One region of the Paenibacillus sp. NN59 genome, then DNA from elsewhere that is predicted to be linked to it. Evidence: predicted binding sites of a transcription regulator. Region 1 holds the regulator's gene; the other holds the start of a gene.
The links. The regulator CtsR, encoded in region 1, represses protease genes until heat stress. The targets are predictions, from matches to a motif close to ATGGTCAATAAAGGTCAAACA.

Region 1 (16,683 bases):
TCTTCCAGACGGCTCTCCAATTGTTTCAGGTTTGGCGGAATCGTATAGGAGTTCAATCTTACTTTTGATCCTGCTTCATCGATCAAGTCGATCGCTTTATCCGGTAAGAAACGATCTGTAATATACCGATCCGACAATTTGACAGCTTGCACAATCGCTTCGTCCGTAATTTTCACACGGTGATGCGCTTCGTAACGATCACGCAGACCATGCAAAATTTGAATGGCTTCTTCCGGTGATGGTTGATCCACTGTAATCGGTTGGAAACGACGCTCTAGCGCAGCATCCTTCTCGATATATTTGCGGTACTCATCCAGTGTCGTTGCACCGATGCACTGTAATTCTCCACGAGCAAGAGCCGGTTTCAAGATGTTCGATGCATCAATCGCGCCTTCTGCGCCACCCGCACCAATCAGTGTGTGCAACTCATCAATGAACAGGACAATGTTGCCCGCCTGACGAATCTCATCCATGATTTTTTTCAATCGATCCTCGAACTCACCACGATATTTGGTTCCAGCAACAACCGAACCCATATCCAGCGTCATTACACGTTTATCACGCAATGTTTCGGGAATTTCGTTTGCAATAATTTTTTGGGCAAGCCCCTCGGCAATTGCTGTTTTACCTACACCCGGTTCACCGATCAATACCGGGTTATTTTTGGTACGACGACTCAATACCTGAATCACACGCTCAATTTCCTTGCTACGGCCAATAACCGGGTCAAGGTTATTCTCTCTGGCATACGCCGTCAAATCACGAGCGAGGCTGTCCAGCGTTGGTGTGCTTACATTGGCAGGTGTGCCGTTGTGGCTGGAAACTGCTTCACTGCTACCGAGCAATTGCAGTACTTGCTGACGTGCTTTGTTCAAGCTGATGCCAAGGTTATTGAGCACACGTGCCGCAACGCCTTCACCTTCACGGATCAGTCCGAGAAGAATGTGTTCTGTGCCAACATAGGTGTGGCCGAGTTTACGCGCCTCATCCATCGATAATTCAATTACTTTTTTCGCACGTGGCGTATATGCAATGTTCGTAGGTTGCTCTTGGCCACGGCCAATCAGCGTTTCTACTTCATCCTGAATTTTTTCCAATCCGAGTCCCAGGCCGATCAGTGCTTTGGCAGCAATGCCTTCACCTTCACGAATGAGGCCGAGCAAAATATGCTCCGTACCGATGTTATTGTGACCGAGACGGACAGCTTCTTCCTGCGCGAGTGCGAGCACCTTTTGGGCCCGTTCCGTAAATCTTCCAAACATCATATCTCCTGCACCTCCATGGTTTTGGATAAAACGAGGGATTCCATTCTATTTGAATGCCCCTTCGTTATTCTTCATATCACTTTTGTTTGCAGCCATGCTGCGAATAAAATCATTGGTAGCTTCAGTCTAGATGGAAGCTTATTATATAAAAGCCGCAGATGCGGCATGAAACCCATATTAACGCTTAAAGGAAGGTTTAACCAGAACTTTTAGCTGCATTGATCGTATCACGAATTAACTGAGCACGGTAGATGTCGCGCTCATCTGTACGCATATCCCCAAATGTTTTTTGTAAAAAACCTGGCTGAGTCATTACATTCAACTCATTCATCACTGGAATCGATAATCCTTCCAACAAACCAAGATCTACGCCGAGCCGCACATCCGACAAACGTTGCGCTGCTTCCTTCGTATCTACAATCGCTGCATGAGACAAAATCCCGTAGGAACGCATCACTCGATCCGTAATACGCAGTCTGGAATCAGTAATGAGCCGTTCTCTTGCGGTACGCTCATGACCAATCATCTGTAAAACAACACCGTGGAGGTTGTCAATCACTTCTTGCTCCGTCTGTCCAAGTGTAATCTGATTGGAAATCTGGAACAAGTTGCCCATCGCCTCGCTACCCTCTCCATAGATCCCTCGCACCGTTAATCCCACTTGAGACACGGCACTGAGGATACGGCCAATCTGCTGAGTCATAACCAATGCGGGAAGGTGCATCATAACCGATGCCCTGACACCTGTTCCAACGTTGGTTGGACAACTGGTCAGATACCCTCTGCGATCATCAAACGCATAATCCACGTGCGCTTCAAAAGCATCATCTATAGCGGAAGCTTTCTCCCAGGCCTCTTTGACCTGGAACCCCGGATAGAGGCACTGGATACGCAAATGATCCTCTTCATTGATCATAATACTTACCGACTCATCCTCACTAAGAATTACGGCTCCGTTGGTCGATTCATTTGCCAGACTCGGACTAATCAAATGTTTTTCCACCAGCACACGCTTGTCGAGTTCGTCAATATCGATCAGATCGAGTGTAGTAAAATCACCAAAGGCGTGTACGTCATCGTACTGAAGTACTTCGCTCAGCTTATTCAGCACCTCTTCCGATTGCTCACTCGAAGCCAGCATTGGAAACGGGATATGCTGAAGGTTACGTGCGATCCGGACACGACTGCTGATTACGATCTCCGAATCAGTTGCATCACTGCGCATCCAGTCACTGAGCGCCTTCTCTGTAAAACGCAGATTAGGCATCATGCTTCCCTCCTACTTATGACAAACTTTACTCTTGAGCTATTTCTTTTTCAAGTTCCCGGATCTGGTCACGAATCTGAGCGGCCTCTTCGAACTCTTCTTGAGCAATGCTCTGCTGCAGATTTTGCTTCAGATCGGCAATTTGCCGTTTCACCTTAATACGCCCGCCTGCTCTGGCAGGAACTTTACCTACATGCGATGTACTACCATGCACTCGCTTGAACAAAGGGTCCAGACGGCTGTCAAAGTATTTATAACAGGAACTGCAGCCAAAACGACCAACTTTGCTGAACTGAGCATACGTCATGCCACATTCTTCACATTGCAGCGTTTTAGCAGGAGCAGCACCTGAACTTTTGCCTGCCGGATCAAAATCGAGTATTCCTGATAACAGGTTGTGTATAGAGAATCCTCCTGCTGTTCCAGGAATCATCTCCCCCTTCTCTCGGGCACATGATTCACAAATATGAAATTCCGTCTTCTCGCCATTTACAATTTTCGTAAAATGAAGTGTAGCCGGACGTTTGTTACATTCTTGGCACAGCATATAGATGTACCTCCTTTGATCCCGATAGTTTTCATTTACCGAGCAAAGATATTAGCATTGCCTTCAACATTCTGGCACGAATTTGATCCCGGTAAGGAAGTTTGACCATAAGAACTTCTCTCGACACAGCCGCACGCATCAACCCGGCTTCCCGCTTACTTAAAAAACGCGCTTCTTCCAATTGATAAATCAAGCCTTCCGCAGCAGTCTGTCCAATCTCGTCACCAATACTGTGATGCAGATGGTTGTGCAGCGCCGATTGGGCAGGTAATTCAATGCGTTGTATACGAACATACCCACCACCGCCACGTTTACTCTCGACGAGATACCCTTTTTCAAGAGTGAAACGGGTGCTGATGACATAATTGATCTGGGAAGGTACACATGAAAACTGATCTGCCAGATCATTACGCTGAATCTCAATCATTCCTTCGGGACTTTCATGCAAAATACCCTTCAGATATCGTTCAATAATATCAGAGATATTACGCATCCAATCATCCTCCACTGTCTGAAACGTTAAGTCAATAAGGACCACACGCCCCCCACAGAGTACACCTTCTCCACCCATTTAACCACTCAGAGAAACAGCGAATCTTGCTGATACAAGTGTTAAACAGGAGAACAAAGGAAGCACGAAGGTCCTTGAATATCCCCTTGATCTTCCAATGATGTGTTCCGACTTACGGTACTTTTCATCAGAGAACAGTAAGAAAGCTAACGTCATATCATAGGTAAATAGCACGTATTCCAGAAATATAATCCTACGTATTTAACCTTGAGTTGACTTTGACTTTCTTTGACTTTATATACATTATAGCATATTTTACTGTTTTGCCAAGTGGGGGCACTATTCATTTTTTACGATTTTACACGAAATATTCGCCTGACACAAAAAAACCTCTCCCGGACATCGGGAGAAGTTCTCATTGCTTCCAATTGCGCTTCATATCTGTTGGAATGAAGTCGTACTCGATATAGATCGTCGCTCAAAAGAAATCAAGCAAATAGGTTTCACGTTTGGGAACTGCCTTTTCCAACGCTTGGATAGCGCTCACTGGCCCTTCCAATCTACCGATCTGTGCCATCTCTGCGGGTCTACGATAACCCATTAACACGGCTGAAAGGGATTGAATACTGAGACGAATCGGCTGATTCAGCTGACCTTCGCCATCCGATTTTGCCTTTTTCCATATTGAAGCGGTTCCGTTCATTGCCACGTTTAATTCCCATACACCTTCGTTCCACGGAGCGTAAGCATCTTCGACGTCAAGCCAAATCTGTACGGGCGAGTCTTGACTGGCAAAAGGGTACTGCGAAATGAACTGCTCCACGCTCACGATTCGTGCCATAAAGTAAGGCACTACCTCTTGCCCAATCCGTGGATTGTCCAATTGAAATGCAAGCAGATCACTTGCAGGTGCCTGTAAAGTTACTTCGTCAATCATGGAATCGTGATTAGCAATGAACGTCCAAAGCCCTCGTCTGGACTCTTCATTCAAATGAATGAACTCACCGATGGTAAACTTACTTTCCTTGACTTCGTAGAGGACATACCCTTGCGGCACTCCTGCCTCATCATAGTATACAGCACGCTGGCTTCCTTTTTTGACATAAACGGAATTTTCCCACCACGCATCATCACGATTCAAAGTCCCATTATAGCGCGCTGCATAAGCGTCATACACCTGCTTCAATTCTGCAAGCTCAGCATTACCACGTTTGATCGTGCCTGGTGTCAGTTGCTTGGCAGGCAGTTGAGCCGTAGACAATTTGTATTTCTTATATTCAACATAGGTTTCCCAGCCATACTTTCGATAAAAAGAAAACGAAAACGGATGCAGGAAAGATACACTTTGTTTATTCCGATTCATCTCTTCTAGTGCGTATTTCAGCAATCCTGCTACCCAGCCCTTACGTCTATATTCCGGCCATGTGGCTACACCCGCGATTCCACCCATTTCAAAGGACCTTCCATGGATATAGGTCTGAAAAGGAATAATCTGCAACTTGGCTCCAACCTGACCATCCGCATAAACCCCCAATACATTATGCTTAGCGAATTCCTGGCGCCGCCTCTCCAACTGATCCTCTGTTAATTTAAATTGAAAAGCATACTCGGAGAGCGCCATACAAGCCTCATAATCGTCGATCGTTAATTTGCGAAGTTCCATACTAATCTGCACCTCATTTTCTTCTAATGTAAGTTCATTCTGTACAAAAGGCTGCTTGTGCCCTTTTCTTACATTTGAGTGTCTCAGAGGTTCCCTTTAAAGTCAAACAAGAGATGTAACGTTCACATCTCCTAAATCATAATGTCTTCTGAATTTTAATATATAAAATAAAAACCACCACCGAATTACATCGGCAGTGGTTCTTCGCTTGGCGGCGTCCTACTCTCCCAGGACCCTGCGGTCCAAGTACCATCGGCGCTAGAGGGCTTAACGGTCGTGTTCGGGATGGGTACGTGTGGAACCCCTCCGCCATCGCCACCAAACGCGATTGGTCGAAGCATAGCTTCTTCCATATCCATTTTGGAATTGAAAATCATACACACATTCCGTGATGTACCGATTTTCATTTCACCATTCAGAGTGTTGTTCTCTGAAAACTAGATTCGAAACGAAACGTACGCGATTTAAAACTTGCTATTGGATAAGCCCTCGACCGATTAGTACTGGTCAGCTCCATGCATTGCTGCACTTCCACCCCCAGCCTATCTACCTCGTCGTCTTCAAGGGGTCTTACATACTGGGAAATCTCATCTTGAGGGGGGCTTCACGCTTAGATGCTTTCAGCGCTTATCCCGTCCGTACATAGCTACCCAGCGGTGCTCCTGGCGGAACAACTGGTACACCAGCGGTACGTCCATCCCGGTCCTCTCGTACTAAGGACAGCTCCTCTCAAATTTCCTACGCCCACGACAGATAGGGACCGAACTGTCTCACGACGTTCTGAACCCAGCTCGCGTACCGCTTTAATGGGCGAACAGCCCAACCCTTGGGACCTACTTCAGCCCCAGGATGCGATGAGCCGACATCGAGGTGCCAAACCTCCCCGTCGATGTGGACTCTTGGGGGAGATAAGCCTGTTATCCCCAGGGTAGCTTTTATCCGTTGAGCGATGGCCCTTCCATGCGGTACCACCGGATCACTAAGCCCGACTTTCGTCCCTGCTCGACTTGTAGGTCTCGCAGTCAAGCTCCCTTATGCCTTTGCACTCTTCGAATGATTTCCAACCATTCTGAGGGAACCTTTGGGCGCCTCCGTTACTCTTTAGGAGGCGACCGCCCCAGTCAAACTGCCCACCTGACACTGTCCCCGCACCGGTTTACGGTACCAGGTTAGAACCTAGATACGATCAGGGTGGTATCCCAACGGTGCCTCCACGCAAGCTGGCGCTCACGCTTCAAAGGCTCCCACCTATCCTGTACAGATCGTACCCAAATTCAATATCAAGCTGCAGTAAAGCTCCATGGGGTCTTTCCGTCTTGTCGCGGGTAACCTGCATCTTCACAGGTATTAAAATTTCACCGGATCTCTCGTTGAGACAGCGCCCAAGTCGTTACGCCATTCGTGCGGGTCAGAATTTACCTGACAAGGAATTTCGCTACCTTAGGACCGTTATAGTTACGGCCGCCGTTTACTGGGGCTTCGGTTCACAGCTTCGGGATTACTCCCTAACCACTCCCCTTAACCTTCCAGCACCGGGCAGGCGTCAGCCCGTATACTTCGCCTTACGGCTTCGCACAGACCTGTGTTTTTGCTAAACAGTCGCTTGGGCCTTTTCACTGCGGCCCCCTCGTGCTATTCACACTACCGGGGCACCCCTTCTCCCGAAGTTACGGGGTCATTTTGCCGAGTTCCTTAACGAGAGTTCTTCCGCGCGCCTTAGAATTCTCTTCTCGCCTACCTGTGTCGGTTTGCGGTACGGGCACCTTCATCTGGCTAGAGGCTTTTCTTGGCAGTGTGAGATCATGACCTTCGCTACTGTAATTTTCACTCCCCATCACAGCTCAGCCTTACGGTTAGCGGATTTGCCTACTAACCAGCCTTACTGCTTGGACAGGCATCCATCAGCCTGCGTCACTACCCTACTGCGTCCCCCCATCGCTCGTAACGATTTACGGTGGTACAGGAATTTCGACCTGTTGTCCTTCGACTACGCCTTTCGGCCTCGCCTTAGGTCCCGACTTACCCTGAGCGGACGAGCCTTCCTCAGGAACCCTTAGGCTTTCGGCGGATCAGATTCTCACTGATCTTTTCGTTACTCATACCGGCATTCTCACTTGTATAATGTCCAGCGCTCCTTACGGTACACCTTCAACCCTTATACAACGCTCCCCTACCCCTGATGCAAAGCATCAAGCCATAGCTTCGGTGGTGTGTTTAGCCCCGTTACATTTTCGGCGCAGAGTCACTCGACCAGTGAGCTATTACGCACTCTTTCAATGGTGGCTGCTTCTAAGCCAACATCCTGGTTGTCTGTGCAACTCCACATCCTTTCCCACTTAACACACACTTGGGGACCTTAGCTGATGGTCTGGGCTGTTTCCCTTTTGACAATGGATCTTAGCACTCACTGTCTGACTCCCGGAAGTAAGTCTATGGCATTCGGAGTTTGACTGAGCTTGGTAACCCTTGCGGGCCCCGCACCCAATCAGTGCTCTACCTCCACGACTCTGTTTTCCGAGGCTAGCCCTAAAGCTATTTCGGGGAGAACCAGCTATCTCCGAGTTCGATTGGAATTTCTCCGCTACCCCCACCTCATCCCCGCATTTTTCAACATGCGTGGGTTCGGGCCTCCAGTGCGTGTTACCGCACCTTCACCCTGGACAGGGGTAGATCACCCGGTTTCGGGTCTACGTCCACGTACTATAGTCGCCCTATTCAGACTCGCTTTCGCTGCGGCTCCGGCTCTTCACCTTAACCTTGCACGGGAACGTAACTCGCCGGTTCATTCTACAAAAGGCACGCCATCACCCCTAAAACGGGCTCTGACTTTTTGTAAGCACACGGTTTCAGGTTCTATTTCACTCCCCTTCCGGGGTGCTTTTCACCTTTCCCTCACGGTACTGCTTCACTATCGGTCGCTAGGAAGTATTTAGCCTTGGCAGATGGTCCTGCCGGATTCATACGGGGTTTCACGTGCCCCGCACTACTCGGGATCCGTCTCGGAGGGAACAGACTTTCAATTACAGGGCTTTTACCTTCTTTGGCGGGCCTTTCCAGACCTCTTCGCTTAACCGGTTCCTTTGTAACTCCATGTGAGACGTCCCACAACCCCAAAGAGCAAGCTCTTTGGTTTGGGCTTCTCCGCGTTCGCTCGCCGCTACTGACGGAATCACTATTGTTTTCTCTTCCTCAGGGTACTTAGATGTTTCAGTTCCCCTGGTATGCCTCTACTTGCCCTATGTATTCAGACAAGAGTAACTGGATATTACCCCAGCTGGGTTTCCCCATTCGGACATCCCCGGATCAAAGCTTGCTTACAGCTCCCCGAGGCAGTTTCGTTGTTCGCCACGTCCTTCATCGGCTCCTAGCGCCTAGGCATCCTCCGTGTGCTCTTAGTAGCTTAACCATATGCTCCGGTTTCGTTCGCTCGCTTCCCTTGGTTTGGACTACGTCCAAAGCCAAAAGTCGCTCCCACCCGATACCATCGCAATTGCATTATCTACCGTTTTTATTGAAACTTGTTATACACAAGTTCAGCTAAAAAGGAATGTTCTAATTCGCGTTTGTTTCGTTTCGATATCTAGTTTTCAAAGAACACAACAAATAGATGAAATTGTTTGGTGGAGCCAAGCGGGATCGAACCGCTGACCTCCTGCTTGCAAGGCAGGCGCTCTCCCAGCTGAGCTATGGCCCCTCAAATTCCATCAAAACTGAACAAATGGAGTAGTAACTTAGTAGTACTTGCAAGTTCACTGAACTTGCATATTTGAATGTCTTCGTTGCAGAAGACGATTCTCCATAGAAAGGAGGTGATCCAGCCGCACCTTCCGATACGGCTACCTTGTTACGACTTCACCCCAATCATCTATCCCACCTTCGGCGGCTGGCTCCTTGCGGTTACCCCACCGACTTCGGGTGTTATAAACTCTCGTGGTGTGACGGGCGGTGTGTACAAGACCCGGGAACGTATTCACCGCGGCATGCTGATCCGCGATTACTAGCAATTCCGACTTCATGCAGGCGAGTTGCAGCCTGCAATCCGAACTGAGACCGGCTTTGTTGGGATTGGCTCCATCTCGCGATTTCGCAGCCCGTTGTACCGGCCATTGTAGTACGTGTGTAGCCCAGGTCATAAGGGGCATGATGATTTGACGTCATCCCCACCTTCCTCCGGTTTGTCACCGGCAGTCTATCTAGAGTGCCCACCCGAAGTGCTGGCAACTAAATATAAGGGTTGCGCTCGTTGCGGGACTTAACCCAACATCTCACGACACGAGCTGACGACAACCATGCACCACCTGTCTCAACTTTCCCCGAAGGGCACCTAACGCATCTCTGCCTCGTTAGTTGGATGTCAAGACCTGGTAAGGTTCTTCGCGTTGCTTCGAATTAAACCACATACTCCACTGCTTGTGCGGGTCCCCGTCAATTCCTTTGAGTTTCAGTCTTGCGACCGTACTCCCCAGGCGGAGTGCTTAATGTGTTAACTTCGGCACCAAGGGTATCGAAACCCCTAACACCTAGCACTCATCGTTTACGGCGTGGACTACCAGGGTATCTAATCCTGTTTGCTCCCCACGCTTTCGCGCCTCAGCGTCAGTTACAGCCCAGAGAGTCGCCTTCGCCACTGGTGTTCCTCCACATCTCTACGCATTTCACCGCTACACGTGGAATTCCACTCTCCTCTTCTGCACTCAAGTCACACAGTTTCCAGTGCGATCCGGGGTTGAGCCCCGGGATTAAACACCAGACTTACATGACCGCCTGCGCGCGCTTTACGCCCAATAATTCCGGACAACGCTTGCCCCCTACGTATTACCGCGGCTGCTGGCACGTAGTTAGCCGGGGCTTTCTTCTCAGGTACCGTCACCTTGAGAGCAGTTACTCTCCCAAGCGTTCTTCCCTGGCAACAGAGCTTTACGATCCGAAAACCTTCATCACTCACGCGGCATTGCTCCGTCAGGCTTTCGCCCATTGCGGAAGATTCCCTACTGCTGCCTCCCGTAGGAGTCTGGGCCGTGTCTCAGTCCCAGTGTGGCCGATCACCCTCTCAGGTCGGCTACGCATCGTCGCCTTGGTGAGCCGTTACCTCACCAACTAGCTAATGCGCCGCAGGCCCATCCCCAAGTGACAGATTGCTCCGTCTTTCCAGTTCTCTTCAGGCGAAGAAAACAAGTATTCGGTATTAGCTACCGTTTCCGGTAGTTGTCCCAAGCTTGAGGGCAGGTTGCCTACGTGTTACTCACCCGTCCGCCGCTAACTATCAGAGAAGCAAGCTTCTCTTCAAGTCCGCTCGACTTGCATGTATTAGGCATGCCGCCAGCGTTCGTCCTGAGCCAGGATCAAACTCTCCAATAAAGATGAATTTCGTCAGCGTCGTTAAACGCTGTGAAACTCATCGGGGTATTGAAAAGAGCGATAAGCTCATTTTGAATCTGACGATTCATTGTGAATCAAAAGTTACTATCCATTTGTTCAGTTTTCAAGGAACTTGTTCACCTTATCTTGCGACAACTTACGTCAACCAGACAGGATATTTATCATATCATGTTAACTAAGTTTCTGTCAACAATCTTTTTCGTCAATCTTCAAAGCTACTCGACTACCTTCTGTTTGAAGCGACAAGAAATAATATATCACGCTGTCATGCTTTTAGCAAGTACTTTATTCAACTTCTATTATATTGCAATAAGATCGATCTTATTGCCTGAAGAGAGTGATCGAAATGAAGCGAATTTTGCCTTTACTAAGCCAAACAAGAGAGGTGATAGCTCGGAAAAGATCAAATTTGAAGTAAGTGATCCAAAAACTTTATAATTAAGGTATCTTTAAATAAAAGGGAGTACCCCAAGGTTGTTAACAGTTCCAATTGAGCAGTAGCACGCTCACATTTACACGTACCCTTCCTACACTCATCTGAGATCCGCTTTTGAATTTTGAATATTGATCTATTACGATTTTGCTTTCAACCTAAGATTTCGATTTCTAATTTAAATCCATGACGCGAGGTGAAAACACTTGAAACAGTGGTTAAAAATGATGCGTAAAGGTTACGGCAAAAAGCTCGTTTCTATTCATGCCTGGAATGCCTGGATCGTTGTGATACTTTCTATTACTGGTCTCATATTAATTGGTGGCTTCTGGCGTGAAACTCTGGGTATCGGACGTGTTTGGTTAAAATGGTTACATATCACCGTGGGCATCGCCATGCTTTTGCCTGTCGTGTATTACTTATTTTTGGCCAGTAAACATTGGAAGCAACTTCGCAATAAACCATGGCAAAAAGCAAATACCATCATCGTTCTTGCACTTCTGATCGGATGGCTATTATCCGGCATCGTTCTATGGCAGTTCAAGCTGGTCGGCCCACGATGGTCCAATGCCGCGCTTCTGATTCACGATTTGCTCACATGGGTTGGTTTACCTTACATCATCTACCACTCCATCACACGTACACGTTGGTTAAAAGACCCTGCACGCCGTACGATCCAAACGAATGAAGCATCGATACAGAAGACAAGTGTAAATAAACCAGCCGCTCCCAACGCTAACAAAGAGGAACCGGACACGGGTAACATACCAGCAGCTACATCTGTTCTCCCTGCAGACAAAGACTCTGGTAGAAATAACGTCCCAAACATGGAGAAACCGCAACCGATATATACCCGTCGAGCCTTCATCCGTTCTGCTGTGGGCATAGGACTCGCCGTTACTCTTGGACCTACATTTGTATCATGGGTAGGTAAAAACCTCAAGTTTGATAACAGCATAGACAGCATGCTTGAGACTGACCCCAATCGGATGGTTCCACTTCCGCAACCTTTATCTTCTTCATCTCCTCCAATTGGCGGGGGCGCCGAGGGACATTTTCGTGTATATACGGTAACACCCATTCCATCATTCTCTAATGCAAACTGGTCATTTCGGGTAGATGGTCTTGTAGAACGTGCCCAGATCTGGAATTGGGAACAGTTCGTCAAGCTTGCACGCACCGTGCAAGTCAGTGATTTCCACTGCGTTACCGGCTGGTCCGTGTACAAGAATACATGGGAAGGCATTCCTCTGAAGCATTTTTTGGAGAACGCCGGTATAAAGCCCGGCGCGCACAGCGTCAAATTTTATTCCGGAGACGGGGTATATACCGATGCGATCACACTAGAGCAGGCACAAATGGATGATATTATGATTGCGGTCATGCATGATGGCAAACCTATCCCTGCGGATCTTGGTGGACCTGTACGACTCGTTATTCCGCAAATGTACGCCTACAAATCGGTCAAGTGGTTGAACCGTGTTGAAGTCATCGACAGCGAGCATATCGGGTATTGGGAAGAACGGGGATACGACAAAGATGCATGGTTATCCGGTGCTTCTCAGCGTTTTCCTAACATAACGGGTTCATAACAGATCTCCAGCGTATACAAAAGAAGCCTCCTGACACGACATTTGCGTGTTTTTGGAGGCCTCTTTCTTTACAAGCTACTTGTATCACGTACCTAATTAATGCCTATGACACGTGCTGACGCAAAACTGTAGATATTAACGTTCTACGGATTCAGCAGGCGTACCAGTTCGTCCTCATCTTCGATGGTCGGAATACCGAGATCACGAGCCTTCGTTAATTTGCTGCCTGCCTTCTCTCCAGCTATGACAAGATCTGTTTTTTTCGATACACTCCCCGTGACCTTCGCACCAAGCGCTTCAAGTCTCTGCGTTGCTTCTTCACGTGTCAATTGATGCAGTGTTCCTGTAAGCACGACCGTTTTACCACTAAAGAAAGAATCCTCCACCACAACCGCTGGCGCTTCTGGTGCCTGTGCTTTCACACCCAAATTCAGCATTTTCTCAATAGCAGCCTGTGTGAACGGATCGGCAAAGAAATTCACGATGCTCTCCGCAACAATCCCACCTACATCGGGGAGTTCAACCAGTTCCTCTACGGTAGCATTCATGATGGCATGCAGATCACGGTAATGATCGGCGAGCATACGCGTGGTGGATTTTCCAGTGTTGGGGATACCCAAGGAATACAGGAACGAAGCCAGGTCCCGGTCTTTACTCTGCTCGAGCGCAGCAAGAAGGTTGTTCGCTTTCTTTTCGCCAAATCGCTCCAGTTTCACGAGATCATCGAACTGCAATGTATATAGATCAGCTGGTTCACGCACATTCAATTCATCATATAGCTGAATCGCTGTTTTCTCACTGAAGGTCTCAATGTCCATCGCGTCTCTGGAGGCAAAATGAGAGATCCGAGCAACCGTCTGCGGTTTGCATGCCAGCTTGTTATTGCAGAACAAGTGCGCTCCGCGTTGCTCTAACGGGAATCCACATGCCGGGCATTGCTCTGGATAGATGATCTCTTCTCCGTCATTCTCCTCAGTCACTTTGCCGAGAATCTCAGGAATAACATCATTGGAACGACGAATAAAGACACGTGAACCCAGCGCAAATTTCAGATTTTTACGTTCAATATCACCCACATTGTTCAGGGTGCAGTTCTGCACGGTCACTCCAGCGAGTTCAACGGCTTCCACCCGCGCCAGCGGCGTCACTTTACCCGTCCTGCCAACATTCCACACGACTTCGTTCAGTACGGTTGTTGTCTCTTCCGCTTCGAACTTATAGGCAACTGCCCAGCGCGGGAACTTATCCGTGTAGCCTAACACTTCACGAGTTCGCATGTCCGTGAGCTTAATGACCGCTCCATCAATCAGGTAATCCAGTTGCCCCCGATTTTCCTGAATTTCTTCGAGTTGCTCCATAACGTCATCGAATTCTTGGAAATAGGTGAGTGACGGATTAACTTTAAAACGGTTCTCACGCAAGAAGTCCATCATTTCCTGATGGTTGGCAAACTGGATATCATCCGAGTATCCAATGTTATAAAAATAAGCATTCAACCGACGCTCAGCTGTCGTTTTCGGATTCAGGTTACGCAGCGCTCCTGCGGCTGCATTCCGTGCATTTTTGAGCGGCTCGGCAGCCGTTTCATTATATCGATTCAGTACAGAAAGGTTCATAATGCCCTCGCCCTGCACTTCAATCGTACCTCCGGTATACGGAATTTTGAGCGGAACAGATTTGATGGTTTTCACTTGTGCCAAAATGCCTTCCCCTACCGTTCCGTTTCCGCGCGTAGAAGCCTGCACCAACTCACCGTTGGTATAGGTCAGGTTCAAGGTCAGTCCATCAAACTTCAGCTCAATGACATAACCTGGTTCAGGCAACGGATTATCCGGGTTTTTGCTGTTATAGTCATTCACCAGCTTTAATACACGTGTATTCCAATTGCGAAGCTGTTCAATGTTCTGCGCTTTGTCCAAACTCCATAATGGGGATAAATGACGATGCGGGGTAAATCCTTTGAGCAGTTCGCCCCCTACACGTTGTGTGGGAGAATCCGGCAACACCATACCGCTCTCCTGCTCCAGCGTAACCAGTTCATCGTATAGAAGGTCATACTCCTTATCACTGATCTGCGGCTGATCCATCGTGTAGTACTGATAGTTGTGCTGGTTCAGCTCGGTAACGAGTTGCTCCATCCGGTGCATCGGGTCCATATTGGGCCATCCCTCCGTATATTTAATATATGTAGAACGAACATGCCTATTGTAATCGAGAGACATGGCAGAATCGATGTTCATCTCAGTCCAGTATCATACAATAGGCCGTTTATTCTTATTCCACTTTGGTAATCGGGGCAAATCCAGCGAGTAGACGTTTCACGCCGACTGGAGCCGGGAATGCAATCTGCAGTTCGGTATCATTACCGCTACCTTTGACTGCAACGATGGTACCTGTCCCCCATTTGCCGTGTTGCACTTTGTCGCCTGCCTTAAATCCTGCCGCACTTTCGGATGAGGCCGATTTTGAAGCCGATGTTGGTGCCGCAAAGGTTGGACGAGATGTACTCGTAGTTACTCGGGACGTTGGCCCAGATGAAGCTGTTGCGGATGAACCACTTCGGCTTTGATGCTCAAACAGCTTGGATGCACTCGCGGCACCGCCGAAATTGCTTCCACCACTGGAGCCTAAACCACGTCCTCCATATGAACCTCCGCCTGTGCTGGTTCCTCGGCGGTAACGGTCGCGTGCAATGGAAGTATCTTCTTTAAGTTCATCCGGGATTTCATCCAAGAAACGGGATGGCGGATTGGCTGTTGTACGTCCAAACAAGGTCCGCATCTGTGCACACGAGAGGAATAACTGTTCCTCAGCCCGTGTAATCCCCACGTAAGCCAGACGACGTTCCTCCTCCAGCTCTTCATTATCCATAAAAGCACGGCTGTGAGGGAAGACCCCTTCCTCCATACCTACGATAAAGACAACCGGGAATTCCAGACCTTTGGCACTGTGCATCGTCATCAACGTGACCGCATCGCTCTGATCCTCTTCGTCATCGTTCATGCTGTCGATGTCTGCAATGAGTGCCAGATCGGTGAGAAACGAAACGAGCGTTTTGTCTTCATTATTTTTCTCAAACTCCATCGTTACCGACAGGAACTCTTCGATATTCTCCAGTCTTGCGCGAGATTCAATGGTGTTTTCCTTCTGCATCTCGTCACGATACTGGCTCATCTCCAGAATCTTCTCGGTCAATTCAGTCACGGACAGATATTCAACCATCTGGTGCAGAGCTGCGATCATATCATAGAACTCCACCAGTGCATTACGCGTGCGGCCAGCGAAACCGAGATCATCAACCACTTGCAGTACACGGAAAATGGAAACCCCGCGCTCTCCAGCGGCTGCAGCCAGCTTGGCTACTGTCGTATCCCCGATGCTGCGCTTCGGCACATTAATAATCCGGGTCAAACTGATATCATCATCCGGGTTGGACAACAGGCGCAGATAAGCCAAAATGTCCTTGATCTCTTTCCGATCATAGAACTTGATGCCGCCGACAATCTGATACGGGATATCAGACTTGATCAAAATTTCCTCAATAACCCGGGACTGAGCATTGGTACGGTACAGAATCGCATGTTGCTGATAGGATTTGCCGTTTTTCACATTTTTACTAATCTCGGAGGTTACAAAATACCCCTCATCATGCTCGGAATCGGCACGGTATACCTTGATCTTCGAGCCGCCTTCTTTATCCGTCCACAGCTTCTTCGGTTTACGGCCCGTATTCAGGCCGATGACTTCATTCGCCGCATTCAGGATGTTGGAAGTCGAACGATAATTCTGCTCGAGCAGGATCGTCTGTGCTTCCGGGTAATCTTTTTCAAAGTTAAGGATGTTGGTAATATCCGCCCCACGCCAGCGATAGATCGACTGGTCACTATCCCCTACGACGCAGATACGGTGGTGGCTGTCAGCCAGCATACGGCACAAGATGTACTGTGCACGGTTCGTATCCTGATATTCATCGACATGAATGTATTGGAATTTCTTTTGGTAAAAATCGAGCACTTCCGGCACTTC
Region 2 (16,683 bases), 1.0 Mb from region 1:
TAATATAGGGGCATGGCTAAATAGATCATCCATATGTACGGATAGATTCCAAATCGTTTAGGGAAAAGCTCAAGTTCTTGGAACATGTGCCGGAGTTACGCCTCCTTCTGTCTACTGCGGATATATGTGGATAGTAACATAAATACCGCCAGATAACCTCCTAAAAGAAGGATGTCCCGCAATTGCGGTATCCCACCGCCGGTGATGACCCATGCACCATTGCCAAAACTGTAGGACGGAAGCCAGCGACCGATCTGTGCGAGCCAGTCTGGCATCACATTCAGCGGCATCCACATGCCTCCGAGCAGGGCAAGAGAAAGGTATAAGGCATTGCTTAATCCACTTGCTGTATCTACCCTCCGTAACGTGCCTATACAGGTGCCTATAGCGAGAAAAGGAAGGGAACCGGCAAGAATCCAGAGCGCAGAGCTGACCCACTGTGAGAAGGTGAGAGAGACGCCGTTAATCAAGTAACCAGATGTGAAAATGACGATAATCGAGCATAAGTGGATGAAGGTCTGGCCGATCATCTTGCCCCCGAAATAAATAGAGTTCGGTAGCGGTGTGACTCGCAGGTAAGTAACCCAGCCGTGGGCTCTTTCCTGCACAAGGCGAATGCCGAGTGTCATAATGGAAGATCCCATTACACTAAAGCAGGTCATCGACATGAGATAGTGTGCATTCCATTCCTTGGCATCCACCGCACCGGTTGTAAATATACGTGTATATAGAATGTAAAACAGAACGGGCATCAGCAAAGACCAGAACACAAAATATACGTTACGGGTCATACGAATCATCTCTGCACGGGATTGAGCGATTAACATCGACATATTATTGTTCCTCCTTCACGTTATTCAACATAGATGCATAGGCATCGTCCAGTTGTCCGGTTTCAATGCGGATGTCCCGAACCGGAAGCTGCATCGTTATAATTTGACGAATCAGTGCATCTGTATCTTGGCTTTGGAGAATGCAGCGGTTTTGTTGATATAACACATGGTCCACGCCAGACAGTTTTTCAATCAAGGCCTGATTGGCGGCCGCAGTGGTTTCATCGTTTTCTGTATGAGCCGATTCGCCGCTGTCCTCAAGGGAAGGGATATAGGTGAAGGATAGGGTCCGCTTAGTCATCCCGTTTTTGATTTGCTCGGGTGTTCCGTCGGCGGCAATAGCCCCTTCATTAAACAGAATAATCCGATCAGCCACTTCATCGGCTTCATGGAGGTAATGCGTAGTGAAGACCACCGTTTTACCCTGTTGTGCGAGTGTGCGGATCTGTGACCAGAATTGCCGGCGGGTCTCAGAATCCAGGCCAACTGTGGGTTCATCGAAAAAAAGAATATCGGGGTTCCCCGTCATAGCCAGGGCAAAATTTAAACTACGCTTCTGTCCCCCTGATAGCTTTTCTGCTCTCCGATTCAAATCGGCCGGGGAGAGCCCTGTTAATTTCTCAAGAGCTACTCTATCTAGTGGTGCCGGATAATAGCTATGTACCATACGAATGATCTCACGTACGGTGAGGAAATCCATGACACTGACATCTTGCATCATGACACCGATTCGTTGTTGCACCTGCTTGTGACCTGGGGGCAATCCAAGTATCTGAATCTCGCCTGAAGTAGGGCTGGTTAGACCGAGCATCATTTTGATTGTGGTTGTTTTGCCTGCACCGTTAGGTCCAAGAATAGCTGTAATCGAACCTTGTGCGATCTGGAGTGAAACCTGGCGGACAGCTTGTTTCTTTCCGAACTGTTTACTGACGTTATCCAGTTGTATCACGTTATTGTGGGAGTTCATGAATGGTCACGTCCTTCTTCTGATCGAATGTTATACTTTCATCTTAACTGTGGGGACGTGAAGGGTTTAGTAATCATTGTCATGATTATCAGATGACAATTGTCATCTTTTATGAATGGAACGAGAGATAATGAAATATCATGAGTTGAGGCTACCCTTTCTATCAGGGGAGGAGGGAGCATGGCGTTTTAATAGATTAAAATGAGGTTGTATACGCATTCAAAAATGGTGTGTGATGTCGTTCACAACCCTGCCAAAGCATGTTGCGCGTGAGGTCTTCTCGTCTTGACCCCGGCGTATCCTTCAATTATAGTTGGTACGTAGGACTTAAACTATTTTAGATAGATAAAGGTGGCTTGCAGCATGTCTGAGAAAATCTACGTTGGGGTCGATCTCGGCGGAACAGCAATCAAGGTCGGTATATGTGATGATCAAGGTCAGCTTATGCATACGTATGAAGGACCGACTGAAGTGGACCAGGGCGTTGACACGGTTATCGCCAACATCGAGAAGTATGTCCGTCATATCGTAGCCGAATCGCCATACAGCTGGGAACAGCTTGAGGGTGTCGGAGCAGGAGTTGCCGGTTTCACGAATGTACGCGAGGGGATTATTGTTCATGCTCCTAACATCGGATTTCGGAATGTAGCCATTCGTTCGGTTCTGGAAGAGCGTCTGGGCAAGCCTGTCAAAATAGATAATGATGCGAACGTTGCTGCTCTGGGTGAAGCTTGGGCTGGGGCCGGCAAGGGTGTAGACAATTGTGTATGCTTCACACTCGGTACAGGCGTTGGCGGCGGTCTCATCCTGAACGGTAAAATCTATCAGGGGTTTTCCGGCATGGCAGGGGAACTGGGCCACATCAGTGTTGTGCCTGATCTGGAAGCAATCAAGTGTGGCTGTGGTAAAATGGGATGTGTAGAGACGGTATCATCCGCAACAGGTATCATTCGCATGGCGAAGGATGCTGTAGAGCGTGGTGATCATACGTCCCTTGCTTTGGTAGACAAAATCGCTGCCAAGGAAGTATTTGATGCGGCCAAAGCAGGCGATGAAGTGGCTCTGCGGATTGTAAACCGTGCGGCTTATTATTTGGGCAAATCCATGGCAACCGTAGCCGCTGTACTGAACCCGGAATTATTCATTGTTGGCGGTGGAGTATCCAAGGCAGGCGACTTCTTGTTTGATGAGATTCGAACTGTGTTTGCTCAATTGACTCCAGAGCCGTTGCAACAAGGTGTTCAGATTTTGGAAGCTACACTGGGTAATGATGCAGGAATCGTAGGCGCGGCAGGTCTCCTCTTACGTTCGTAGTACCTTTGTAACACGATATATCCGACAGCAATATGATAAGGAGGGGACATTTATGCTTGACGGTGAAGGCTCACCAGGCACAGGCGCCACGCTCATTATCATTACGGGCATGTCCGGAGCGGGTAAAACGATAGCTGTGCAGAGCCTGGAAGATCTAGGGTTTTTCTGCGTAGATAATTTACCGCCTGTTCTAATTCCTAAATTCGCGGAATTGATCGAACAGTCGAATGGCAAGATTGGCAAGGTAGCGCTGGTCATCGATCTTCGGGGACGTGAATTTTTTACAGCATTGTCCGAGTCTTTAAACTATATCAAGGATCATTTTACGATTCACTGCGAAATTCTATTTTTGGATGCAACCGATTCGGTTCTGGTTCAACGTTACAAAGAGAGCAGACGTAGACATCCGTTAGCGCCAGAAGGTATGCCGCTGGATGGCATTAAGCTGGAGCGCAAGATGCTGGAGGAACTTAAAAATTCAGCAACTCAGGTGCTGAATACCAGCACCATGAAGCCTGCTCAATTGAAGGAGCGCATCATCTCACGTTTCTCTCACTTGGAGAGCCAGATGTTGTCCGTGAATATAACGTCCTTCGGATTTAAATACGGTATTCCGATTGATGCGGATCTCGTATTTGATGTTCGTTTTTTACCGAATCCGCATTATATTGATCATTTGCGGCCGAATACAGGACAAAATAGTGAAGTGTACGAATATGTTATGAAATGGCCGGAAACGCAAGCGTTTCTGACCAAGCTGCTGGATATGCTGCATTTTCTGATTCCGCAATACCGGAAGGAAGGCAAAAGCCAGGTTATTATTGGAATCGGCTGTACCGGAGGCAAGCATCGTTCGGTAGCAATATCGGAATATTTGGGCAAAATGCTCGGAAGCAGTGAGACTGAAGCTGTTACCGTAAGCCACCGCGACGCTGACCGGGACCGTCATTGAAGAGGGTGAAGGGATGAAAGAGGCCGGACCACGGAGAGAACGTCCGAGAATCGTTGTTATGGGCGGCGGAACCGGATTATCTGTGATGTTACGCGGTTTAAAAGAGAAGCCGATGGATATCACGGCCATCGTTACGGTTGCCGATGACGGTGGGAGTTCAGGGATCTTGCGCAGTGAGTTGCAAATGCCGCCACCAGGCGACATTCGTAACGTTCTCACCGCGCTGGCAGATGTTGAGCCACTGCTTTCGGACATGTTAAAGTATCGTTTCAATACAGGCGCGGGGCTTGCAGGCCACAGCCTGGGGAATTTGATATTGGCTGCAATGACGGATATATCAGGCGACTTTGTGACCGCTGTGCGGGAGCTTAGCCGCGTGTTTGCCGTTAGGGGTCAGGTGCTTCCGGCAGCAGGTCAAGCTGTGGTGTTACACGCTGAGATGGAGGATGGATCAATTATTACTGGTGAGTCCAAAATCCCTGAGGCAGGCGGGCGTATTAAACGTGTCTTTCTTGAACCGGATCACGTGGAGCCGTTGCCAGAAGCCGTGGAGGCTATACGCCAAGCAGATGCGATTCTTATTGGCCCAGGTAGTCTATATACGAGCATCCTTCCTAATCTGCTTGTGCCCAAACTGGCAGAAGCTGTCGTTGAAACGGATGCGGTGAAGATGTTTATTTGTAACGTAATGACACAGCCGGGAGAGACCGATAATTATACAGTGAGTGATCATCTTAAGGCAGTGCATGATCATATTGGTCACCAGCTCTTTGACTACGTGATCGTGAACAATGGTGACATTCCGCTACAAGTGCAGAATAAGTATGCGGAAAAAGGAGCAAAACCGGTTGTTCTTGATATGAATGTGCTGAAAAGTTCAGGTTATCAGGTTGTCGCAGATACGCTGGTTTTGTTCAAAACCTATCTGCGCCATGATGCTGATAAGCTCAGCCATCATATTTACCAACTGGTTCAAAATTGGATGTTACGGAAGAGGTGAAGTCCCATGTCATTTGCAGCACAGACCAAAAAAGAATTAACGATGATTGAAAGTGAAGCGTGCTGCGAACAGGCGGAACTTTCAGCCCTCATCCGTATGCTTGGTGCAGTGCAGTTATCGAATAAAAAAGTCATCTTGGATATTTCGACAGAGAATGCTGCGATCGCAAGAAGGGCATACTCTCTGCTTAAAAAGCATTTTCAAGTGCATACGGAATTGTTGGTTCGCAAAAAAATGCGGCTGAAGAAGAACAATGTGTATATTGTTCGTGTTCCGTCTATGGTTCAGGAGATTCTAAAGGAGCTGCACATCGTCTCTGAAGGATTCCTGTTTACTCCTGGCATTAATGAAGAGTTACTGGAGAAGAATTGTTGTAAGCGAGCCTATCTTCGTGGTGCGTTTCTGGCAGGTGGTTCCGTAAATAACCCGGAGGGCTCCTCATATCATCTGGAGATTGCGTCCATGTATGAAGAGCATTGTCAGGCACTGGTGGATTTGGCTAATGAATTTCATCTTAATGCCCGGTGTATAGAAAGGAAAAAAGGATTCATCCTATACATTAAGGAAGGCGAGAAAATCATTGAGTTGCTTAGCATCATTGGTGCTCACCAGGCCTTGTTCAAGTTTGAAGATGTTCGAATTATGCGGGACATGCGTAACTCGGTGAATCGAATTGTCAATTGTGAGACAGCTAATCTGAACAAAACGATTGGCGCGGCGGTTAGACAAATCGACAATATCCGTTTACTGCAAAAGGAAGTAGGTCTGGAATCTCTTCCGGATAAGCTACGTGAGGTAGCTGAGGTAAGGCTTGCTCATCCCGATATCAATCTGAAGGAAGTAGGCGAATTGCTAAAAGGTACGGTGAGCAAATCGGGCGTGAACCATCGCCTTCGGAAGATTGATGAGCTTGCTGAGAAAGTGCGTGCGGAACGTTAAAGTTGAAGGTTGAAACGAATCATTTAGGTTTAAGGTTTGTTATGACCTTACCAGGTCGTGTTGGGTTACTCGTGGGGGGAAGGAGAGGCTTCGGCTCTGGATTTTTTGCCTAAGCCCGAGGCTATGTTTTTTCTTCTAGTGTCCTGCACGGGTTAATGGTATAATGTTGTATAAATATAATTGTGTATTTAATGTCCAGATTTCATAATAGGGGGTAAGTTTCTATGACAAAGCACCCGGTAGTTGTCCGTTTGAAAACGGGTCTCCATGCCAGACCTGCGGCACTGTTCGTTCAGGAAGCGAATAAGTACTCATCTGAAGTGTTCGTCGAGAAGGACGATAAAAAAGTAAATGCTAAAAGTATCATGGGAATCATGAGCCTTGCGATCAGTACAGGTACAGAAATCCATATTAGTGCTGAAGGCGCGGATGCGGATCAGGCTGTAAACGCTTTAGTTAGCCTGGTGAGCAAGGAAGAGCTTGAGAACCAATAAGCCTCATGAACTCAATTCAATCCATGAAGAAGTCCCGCAAGGGGCTTTTTTGCGTTTTATATAAAATTTATTAAACCGGCCTGTCAAGTGCAACATTATGGAATTTGTCCCGTCTGTTAAGGTATCAAATCGCTTCAAGTTTGAGAAGTTAACATATGAGGAGGTTATTCGTAATGGGTAAACAATGGATGAAACCGTTTGGTGCAGTGCTGGTGGCAAGTTCGTTGCTGGTCGGAGGAACGGCTTATGTAGCTCCAGGAAACTACGCTTATGCTGCCGAAGTTCAGGGCGTACAGCAAAATGTAATCAATGTCGTAGGTAAAGGTGAGATTCAAGTGAAGCCGGATATTGCCTATCTGTCCATCGGTGTGAACAGTACTGCCGATACTGCGGCGTCAGCACAGAAGGCAAATGCTGCTAAGATCCAAAAGGTTACTAATTTGCTGAAAAACACATGGAAGATCAGTGCAGATGATATTCAAACCAGTCAATTCTATGTGCAACCAAACTACACGTATAGCGAAAAAGATGGACAGAAAATTAAAGGTTACACAGCACATCACACGTTGACAGTGACATATCGTGATATGGACAAGATTGGTGAATTGCTGGATGCCGCATCCCAGGCGGGTGCCAACAACATCGAAAATGTACGCTTTACAGTAGAGAATCCGGAGAAATACGAATCCGAAGTGATTGCTAAGGCGGTAGCTAATGCAGATGTGAAAGCAGGAGCGATCGCTAAAGCGGTTAAACGTCAGCTGGGTACTGTTCTTTCGGTAAGTCAGCCGGATGCTAATGTTCCTGTGTTCTATGCATCAGAGCTCATGTCGCAAGCGAAGAGTGAATCAGATGCAGGTACACAGATTGAGGCTGGTCAGGTCAAAGTAAGCACCGTTCTGAATATCACGTATGAGATGAAGTAAGGAATTTTGCACATCACGGGATAAAATATTAAATATTAAGAATTTATAAAAATGACAAAAGCACTGTCCTTCGGGGCCGTGTTTTTTTGTTGCACATGCTGGCTTTGAGGAAGCGAGGGTCAGAAAGTACTTGTGTTACCTGTCTAAGAGATGGTCGAATCATGTCGTTTTTGTAGCATTGTTCGTGACAAAACGTTCATTTTCTGCGATTAATATCGTACGATTTTCATCAACATTGTAACTGGAGCTGTAAACCTTTCCGAAAAAGGGTTAATTATAATAAAGAGGCAAGCGTATGGCCTATGAAATCTAATTAAATTTACATACGCATTAAACCTAAATGAAATATTAGAGAGGAGTTTTACAGATGAAAACATGGAAAAAGTGGACGAGTGCATTATTGGCAGCAGGTGTAATTATGGGAGGAAGTACAGCGTGGATGGATCAATCGGTTCAAGCAGCATCCGTATCTTCCAAAGTAACTGCACCGGCTGAAGTAACGTTGAAATCAGGCGGTAAAACCCTCACGCAAAAAGGGTTGCTCCAAGGTGGATCTACATGGGTGTCGCTGACAGCAGTTAAGGATGTAGCAGGCGGGACATTGAAATATGATGCAAAAACAAAGTCATATACCGTAACTGCAGCGAACAATGCAATGACTGTTAGTTTGATGGATGGACAGCCGAACGTGTATATTAATGGTTTTTATCCTCAAGTGGAAGCAAAGTTGATCCAGGGTCGTTTGTACATCCCGTTCTCTGCAATGAGAGATTATTTGGGTGTACAAGGTAGCTGGGATGCCAAAACCAAAACACTGACCCTGAGCAAGGTGAAACAAAATAACGTACAGGTGAAATCGACCAAAGCGAATGTAACCGTTAAAAATGCTGAGGTGGATGTGCAGTACCCGCAAGTGAGCGGACTGGCGAGCAAAGAGGCAGAAGCTGCGATTAACAAGGTGCTCAAAGATGAAGTAGACACCGCTGTTGCGGCGTTCAAAAAACAAACGTCTGAATTTGGTGGAGCAACTGCAAATCGTCCATATGCATTCGAAGCTTCGTATGTGGTGAGTTACAATGAGAACGGCGTACTGGGTCTGATCACTCAACGTTATGAGGACTATGCAGGCGCACACGGTATGACTTACCGTACAGGTCACACGTTTGCACTCGACACTGGCAAAGAGCTGACACTGGATGATGTAATTGCTAATAGCAAGTCGATGCGTGAAACGATCAGCAAAAAGGTTGGCGAGCAACTGAAAGCGAACACGGGATACTTGAGTGGCTACAAAGGCCTTAACAAAGATCAGGATTTCTACGTGACGCCAACAGGTGCAGTGGTATTCTTCCAGTTGTATGAGTACACAGCATATGCGGAGGGCTTCCCTGAATTCAAGTTCACTTACAAGGATATTCTGCCTAAAGGAACCGCACCATTCAGCAACGTAGCTTCGGAGAAGTAAGTTCGTATTAGGTTAGATGAAATCATAAAATAAATTAAATTCAAGTCAAGAGCACTTATACCGTTTCTTCGTGAAAAATAATAAACCGGAAGCCTCCGTCGAAGCAAGAATGACGGGGGCTTCTGGTTTATGCAGGCAATATACCCCACGACCGGGTGGTGATATTGCCTGTTATAATTAAAAAGCGCAGAGCGTGCTCACCTAAATTCAGGTGATGCCCGCCCTGCGCTTATTCTCGTTGTCTCCAGGCAGCTAAAGCTTAGATGCCTTGGGAGCCTACGTTTTGGATTACTTTATCGATGATACCGTAATCGGCTGCTTCAGCAGCACTCATGAAGTAGTCACGATCTGTATCTTTTTCGATACGCTCCAGGGGTTGACCAGTGCGCTCGGAGATGATGCGGTTCAAGGTATCACGCATTTTCAGAATGCGGCGTGCACGGATTTCGATGTCCGACGCTTGACCTTGTGCACCACCAAGAGGTTGGTGAATCATAATTTCACTGTTTGGCAACGCAAAACGTTTGCCTTTTGCACCGGCATTCAACAAGAATGCACCCATGGAAGCCGCCATACCTACGCAGATCGTAGATACATCCGGTTTAATGAACTGCATTGTATCGTAAATTGCCATCCCCGCTGTGATGGATCCGCCTGGGCTGTTGATGTATAAGTGAATGTCTTTCTCCGGATCTTCCGCTGCCAGGAACAACATCTGTGCCATGATGGCATTCGCAACAACGTCATTCACGTCGCTGCCAAGGAAAATGATACGATCCTTCAGCAATCTGGAATAAATATCATAGGCGCGCTCACCCCGGTTGCTCTGTTCAACGACCATTGGAATATAACTCACGTGAAAAACCTCCTCGGAAATGTAAATGTTAAATGGGTGTTTATATTTAAACTGTTACCGTATTAACCACATCATAAACAATCTCAAACAAAAAGTCAAAGAAAGTCAAACTAAGTTTGAAAAAAAAGAAACCTTTCCGGTTTCGTTGGTTAAATGCATTATGAGCTGTTAAAAATGTAGTGGCGCGCCCGCCAAGAATCGAACTTGGATCTCAGGCTTCGGAGGCCTACGTCATATCCATTGGACCACGGGCGCAAATTATGTGACAGCAATAATGATTATAGCTTATGCACTGGTGAATTGCAAGCAGTTGCTTTGCATGAACATGGTGTGGTTTTCCTTAGCGCGATAGGGCTCACGTTCCTCCATGAAAGGTTCGAGCTATTCTGCAGGTGGTTTGAATTGATTCGGAAATGATCATGATGAAGAAGAATGGATAAAGCTTGTATTTCGGTACATGCTATTAGAGGTTTTGGACATGCCCTATGAAAATGAAACACAGCAAGATATAGATGTTATGTGAGCACTTCTTCTATATATGGTGTGAGATCCTCATTTCCTTATCTCGATGTGTAAAGGTTGTGAAAATAGGCGCGTACAAACGCCTGCTAACCTGTCGAAATAAGCAATCGAAACACTTGCATCTCGCGTCAGTTTTAGGTAGAATGAACGTGGGACCTAAAAAGTTAACCCGGGACATTTTAAGGCCATGCAGAAAGCTTGGAACATGAAGCTTGCGGGAGTGGAAAGCATGCGAACGATCTTGGAAGTGCAAAAGCAGCTTCTGCCCGATCTCATGGATGTCTTGAAGAAACGCTATACGATTTTGCACCAGATCATGTTATCGGATGTGATTGGGCGGAGGACGTTAGCAAATTCCATGCAGATGACCGAGCGGGTTCTGAGAGCTGAGACCGATCTGTTAAAGGCTCAGGGACTTATCGAAATTGACAGTGCAGGGATGAAGATCAGCGAGGCGGGTTATAATCTGCTGCAGCAGTTAGAACCTGTCGCGAAAGAGCTGTTCGGATTATCCGAGCTGGAAGAACGAATCAAGCAAGCCTACGGTCTGCAAAAGGTAGTTGTAGTTCCTGGCGATTCGGACGTATCTCCTTTTGCCAAGAGGGAACTTGGAAGAGCCGGAGCGAAGGCTCTCGGCAGTATCATGAATGACAACGACGTTGTCGCCGTTACAGGCGGATCAACAACGGCAGGTGTTGCAGAACAACTCACACCGCCTACTTCGCTGAAGGGTGTCTGGTTTGTGCCAGCACGAGGCGGATTGGGAGAAAGCCTGGAAATACAGGCGAATACGATTGCATCGACAATGGCAAAGCGGGCAGGGGCTCAATACAAACTCCTGCATGTACCGGATTTGCTTAGTGACCATGCCTATGAATCGCTGATCCAGGACCCGGGTGTTCAGGAGATTTTACAGCTAATCAGGCAATCGCGCATCGTAATTCATGGCATTGGTGATGCTGTGGAGATGGCGAAGAGACGCAAGCTTGCACCTGAGATCATCGACGAACTTCAGGAGCAGGGGGCCGTATCGGAGTCCTTCGGGTATTACTTTAATGATCAGGGTGAGGTGGTACATACCATGCTTACACTGGGTATGCGGCTTCAGGATATCGAACGCACAGATGTGGTCATCGGTATTGCGGGCGGCAAAAGCAAGGCAGCTGCTATCCATTCCGTACTGCGGTTCGGACAGGAAGATATTCTGATTATTGATGAGGCTGCGGCCGAAGTCATCGTTGCAGAAATGGAATAACATCGTTACCAGAGATGAAATGGTTTTATTTTGAACATAACTCTTGTTGTCTTGACGGACTTCACCGTCTGTCTTGAATATATAGTTTCATAAAAAACTAATCAAAACTTGGGAGGAACTTACTCATGATTAAAGTAGGTATTAACGGTTTTGGACGTATTGGTCGTTTGGCATTCCGCCGTATTCAAAATGTAGAGGGCATTGAAGTTGTAGCAATCAACGACTTGACTGACGCTAAAATGCTGGCTCATTTGCTCAAATATGATACAACTCAAGGTCGCTTCGATGGCGATGTTGAAGTACATGATGGTTTCTTCAAAGTAAACGGCAAAGAAGTTAAAGTACTTGCTAACCGTAACCCTGAAGAACTGCCTTGGGGAGACCTGGGTGTAGACATCGTTCTGGAATGTACTGGTTTCTTCACAACGAAAGAAGCAGCTGAGAAACACTTGAAAGGTGGAGCTAAGAAAGTTGTTATCTCCGCACCAGCTACTGGCGACATGAAAACCATCGTTTACAACGTAAACCATGAGATTCTTGACGGTACTGAAACTGTAATCTCCGGCGCATCTTGCACAACAAACTGCCTGGCACCTATGGCAAAAACACTGCAAGACAAATTCGGAATCGTTCAAGGTTTGATGACTACAATTCACGCTTACACTGGCGACCAAAACACATTGGATGCTCCACACCCTAAAGGTGATTTCCGTCGTGCTCGCGCAGCAGCTGAAAACATCATTCCTAACACAACTGGTGCTGCTAAAGCAATCGGTCTGGTTATCCCTGAACTGCAAGGTAAATTGGATGGTGCAGCTCAACGTGTACCAGTAGCTACTGGTTCCCTGACTGAGCTTGTAACTGTTCTGGGCAAAAAAGTTACTGCTGAAGAAGTTAACGCAGTAATGAAAGAAGCTTCCGATCCACAAACTTTCGGATACACTGAAGACGAAATCGTATCTTCCGATATTCAAGGAATCACTTTCGGTTCCCTGTTTGATGCAACTCAAACTAAAGTTCTGACTGTTGGCGACCAACAACTGGTTAAAACTGTAGCTTGGTATGACAACGAAATGTCCTACACAGCTCAATTGGTTCGCACATTGGAGCACTTTGCAAAAATGATCAAGTAATATCTGTAATAACATAGAGCGGAAACAGATTGTTATTGTTTCCGCTCTTTATATATGGATATTTAGTTAATTTCTCATGAACACCAGGACTGACAAGGGATTCAGCTCTTGAAAGGTTCACCAAATACATGGGTGCGGAGGAAATAGAGATGAACAAAAAAAGTGTACGCGATATCGAATTGAATGGAAAACGGGTATTTGTCCGTGTAGATTTCAATGTGCCGCTCGAAGATGGTAAAATTACAGATGACAAACGTATTCGTGCAACACTGCCTACGATCAACTTCCTGATCGAAAAAGGTGCAAAAGTGATCTTGGCGAGCCACATGGGACGTCCAAAAGGTGAAGTTGTAGAATCCATGCGTTTGACACCAGCAGCTGAGCGTTTGTCTGAATTGCTCGGTAAACCGGTTACTAAAGCGGATGATTCCGTAGGTGAAGCGGTTAAAGCTCAAGTCGCGGCATTGAACGATGGCGACGTATTGTTGCTTGAAAACGTTCGTTTCCACGCAGGCGAAGAGAAAAACGATCCGGAACTGGCAAAACAATTTGCTGAACTCGCTGATGTATTCGTTAATGATGCATTTGGCGCAGCTCACAGAGCACATGCTTCGACCGAAGGAATCGCTCACTTGCTTCCAGCAGTGTCCGGTTTGTTGATGGAAAAAGAGCTTGATGTGTTGGGTAAAGCAATCTCCAACCCTGAGCGTCCTTTCACAGCAATCATCGGTGGTTCCAAAGTAAAAGACAAAATCGATGTGATCGACAACCTGCTCAACATTGCAGACAACGTAATCATCGGTGGTGGTCTGTCTTACACATTCATGAAAGCTCAAGGCCACGAAGTAGGTCAATCCTTGCTGGATGAGTCCAAACTGGATGTAGCACTGGGCTTTATCGAAAAAGCAAAAAAACTGGGCAAAAACTTCTACCTGCCAGTGGATATCGTAATCTCTGACGACTTTAGTGCAGACGCAAACACAAAAATCGTTGAAGTTGGCGACATTCCTGCAGATTGGGAAGGTATCGACATCGGTCCTAAAACACGTGAGATCTACGCTGACGTTGTTAAAAACTCCAAACTGGTTGTATGGAACGGACCTATGGGCGTATTCGAAATCGAGCCATTCTCCCACGGTACTCGTGCAGTAGCAGAAGCTTGTGCTACAACATCTGCTTACACAGTAATCGGCGGCGGCGATTCTGCAGCGGCAGCTGAGAAGTTCAAATTGGCTGACAAAATGGACCACATCTCCACAGGTGGCGGTGCATCGCTCGAGTTCATGGAAGGCAAAGTGCTTCCAGGCGTAGTTGCATTGAACGACAAGTAAGCTTTAAGCTATAGCATGAAGGAGTTGAAACCAATGAGAACACCAATTATCGCGGGTAACTGGAAAATGTTCAAAACGGTTTCCGAATCCAATGACTTTATTCAGGAAGTTAAAGGAAAAGCGGAAGTCGCAGGCGTAGAAACAGTAATCTGCGCACCTTTTACAAACCTGCCATCCCTGGTAGAAGCTGTGAAAGGCACTAACATCAAAATCGGTGCACAAAATCTTCACTTCGAAGACAACGGTGCATTCACTGGTGAAATCAGCGGTATCATGCTGAAAGAACTGGGTGTTGATTACGTGATTATCGGTCACTCGGAGCGCCGTCAGTACTTTGCGGAAACCGATGAGACTGTCAATAAAAAGTTGCATGCAGCATTCCGTCATGGATTGACTCCAATCTTCTGCCTTGGTGAAACGCTTGAAGAGCGCGAAGCCAACCAAACAAAAGACGTATGTAAAGTGCAAACCGAAGCAGCTTTCACTGGTCTGACTGCTGAGCAAGCAGCACAAGTGGTTATCGCTTATGAGCCAATCTGGGCGATTGGTACAGGTAAATCCTCTACATCCCAAGATGCGAATGAAGTTATTGCTTACATCCGTACATTGGTGAAGGATCTGTACAACGAGCAGGTTGCAGATGCGGTTCGTATCCAATACGGCGGCAGCGTGAAACCGGAAAACGTAACAGAATACCTCGGACAAAGCGACATCGACGGCGCACTTGTTGGCGGTGCCAGCTTGCAGCCGGCTTCGTTCATCGCGCTTGTTGAGGGGGCGAAGTAAGATGACAGCTCCAAAACCTGTAGCACTGATCATCATGGATGGCTTCGGTCTGCGTAACACGGTGGAAGGCAATGCGGTAGCGCAAGCCAAAAAACCGAACTATGACCGTTACATGAGCCAGTTCCCACACACAACTTTGACTGCATGCGGTGAGGCTGTAGGTTTGCCGGAAGGACAAATGGGGAACTCCGAGGTAGGTCACTTGAACATTGGTGCCGGCCGGATCGTATATCAGGATTTGACCCGTATCTCCAAATCGATTCGTGACGGCGAGTTCTATGACAATGAAACACTTGTCAAAGCGGTGCGCGAAGCGAAACAGAACGGTAAAAAGCTTCATCTCTACGGCTTGTTGTCCGATGGTGGCGTACATAGTCACATCGACCACTTGTTCGCGATGCTGGATCTGGCTAAAAAAGAAGAAATGAATGAAGTATACATTCATGCCTTCCTGGATGGCCGTGATGTTATGCCGGATAGTGGTAAAGACTTCATGCAGAAGCTGATCGCTAAGATTGATGAAGTGGGTGTAGGTAAAATCGCAACGGTTCAAGGCCGCTACTATGCTATGGACCGTGACAAACGCTGGGAGCGTGTGGAGAAATCTTACCGCGCCATCGTTTACGGTGATGGACCGAAATACACTGATCCACTCAAAGCGGTTGAAGAATCGTATGAGAAATCCGTATTTGACGAGTTCGTTGAACCAACGATTATCGTTCAAGCGGATGGTGAGCCGGTAGGTCTGGTAGAGAGTGGCGATTCCGTCATCTTCCTGAACTTCCGTCCCGACCGTGCAATCCAGTTGTCGCAAGTATTCACGAACTCCGATTTCCGCGGTTTCGATCGTGGGCCGAAGTTCCCTGTAGGCTTGCACTTTGTGTGCCTGACGTTGTTCAGCGAAACAGTTGAAGGTTATGTGGCTTACTCGCCTAAAAACCTCGACAATACGCTGGGTGAAGTGCTGGTACAGAATAACAAAAAACAACTGCGTATTGCAGAAACGGAGAAGTACCCGCACGTAACCTTCTTCTTCAGCGGCGGCCGTGATGTAGAGCTTCCAGGCGAAACTCGCGTGCTGATTAACTCACCTAAGGTGGCGACGTATGACCTGCAACCGGAGATGAGCGCTTATGAAGTAGCCGATGCAGCAGTCCGTGAGATTGAAGCGGATAAACACGATGCGATTATCCTGAACTTTGCTAACCCTGACATGGTTGGACACTCCGGTATGCTGGAGCCTACCATTAAAGCGGTTGAAGTGACGGATGAGTGCATGGGTCGCGTTGTAGACGCGGTACTTGCCAAAGGCGGCGTAGTGCTGATCACTGCGGATCATGGTAACGCGGATATGGTGTTTGATGAGCAAGGACGTCCGTTCACAGCTCACACAACGAACCCGGTTCCATTTATCGTAACTGATCCAAATGTAACTTTGCGTGAAGGTGGAATTTTGGCCGATATCGCGCCAACCATTCTTGACCTGATGCAATTGCCACAACCGGAAGAGATGACGGGAACATCCGTTATTGCTACCCGTAAGTAAGTTGCACAGCCAACATATATGAAATTGGGAAGTTTGGCGTTTGCCCCTGAACGGAGGCAGCAGAAATGGTCTGAAGAAGCGTGAGCGTTCGCCTTTATCACTAGGATTCCAACTTATGAGAATAAGTTCAAAGGAATCCGGGGATAACAGCGATCGGAAGACGATTCTGCTGATGTAGTGGATAAGGGGAAACACAAGTGGTCCTAATTTTTAATAAATTCAAAATTAAAGGAGATTATCACTCATGACTATTATTTCTGACGTGTACGCTCGCGAAGTCCTCGACTCCCGCGGTAACCCTACAGTTGAAGTTGAAGTATACCTGGAGTCCGGCGCAATCGGACGCGCAATCGTTCCATCTGGT

Region 2: clpP (ATP-dependent Clp endopeptidase proteolytic subunit ClpP) is a predicted target of CtsR. The motif match lies at 9,838-9,858, and genes of this name have one in related genera.

The regions. Positions count from the first base shown of each region.
Region 1 is NZ_CP199678.1:5,711,741-5,728,423, forward strand. It holds gene ACT89M_RS25065 (ATP-dependent Clp protease ATP-binding subunit) at 1-1,265, opposite strand, end outside; gene mcsB (protein-arginine kinase McsB) at 1,462-2,532, opposite strand; gene mcsA (protein-arginine kinase activator protein McsA) at 2,561-3,079, opposite strand; gene ACT89M_RS25080 (CtsR family transcriptional regulator) at 3,111-3,572, opposite strand; gene ACT89M_RS25085 (GNAT family N-acetyltransferase) at 4,069-5,253, opposite strand; rRNA gene rrf (5S ribosomal RNA) at 5,460-5,576, opposite strand; rRNA gene ACT89M_RS25095 (23S ribosomal RNA) at 5,731-8,659, opposite strand; tRNA gene ACT89M_RS25100 (tRNA-Ala) at 8,872-8,947, opposite strand; rRNA gene ACT89M_RS25105 (16S ribosomal RNA) at 9,056-10,611, opposite strand; gene ACT89M_RS25110 (molybdopterin-dependent oxidoreductase) at 11,272-12,657, shown strand; gene ligA (NAD-dependent DNA ligase LigA) at 12,801-14,813, opposite strand; gene pcrA (DNA helicase PcrA) at 14,932-16,683, opposite strand, start outside.
Region 2 is NZ_CP199678.1:176,749-193,431, forward strand. It holds gene ACT89M_RS00855 (sensor histidine kinase) at 1-86, opposite strand, end outside; gene ACT89M_RS00860 (ABC transporter permease) at 96-833, opposite strand; gene ACT89M_RS00865 (ABC transporter ATP-binding protein) at 835-1,800, opposite strand; gene ACT89M_RS00870 (ROK family glucokinase) at 2,164-3,114, shown strand; gene rapZ (RNase adapter RapZ) at 3,167-4,066, shown strand; gene ACT89M_RS00880 (gluconeogenesis factor YvcK family protein) at 4,080-5,066, shown strand; gene whiA (DNA-binding protein WhiA) at 5,073-6,005, shown strand; gene ACT89M_RS00890 (HPr family phosphocarrier protein) at 6,230-6,499, shown strand; gene ACT89M_RS00895 (SIMPL domain-containing protein) at 6,673-7,425, shown strand; gene ACT89M_RS00900 (stalk domain-containing protein) at 7,793-8,890, shown strand; gene clpP (ATP-dependent Clp endopeptidase proteolytic subunit ClpP) at 9,150-9,746, opposite strand; tRNA gene ACT89M_RS00910 (tRNA-Arg) at 9,927-10,001, opposite strand; gene ACT89M_RS00915 (sugar-binding transcriptional regulator) at 10,498-11,523, shown strand; gene gap (type I glyceraldehyde-3-phosphate dehydrogenase) at 11,649-12,656, shown strand; gene ACT89M_RS00925 (phosphoglycerate kinase) at 12,806-13,987, shown strand; gene tpiA (triose-phosphate isomerase) at 14,021-14,773, shown strand; gene gpmI (2,3-bisphosphoglycerate-independent phosphoglycerate mutase) at 14,775-16,319, shown strand; gene eno (phosphopyruvate hydratase) at 16,564-16,683, shown strand, end outside.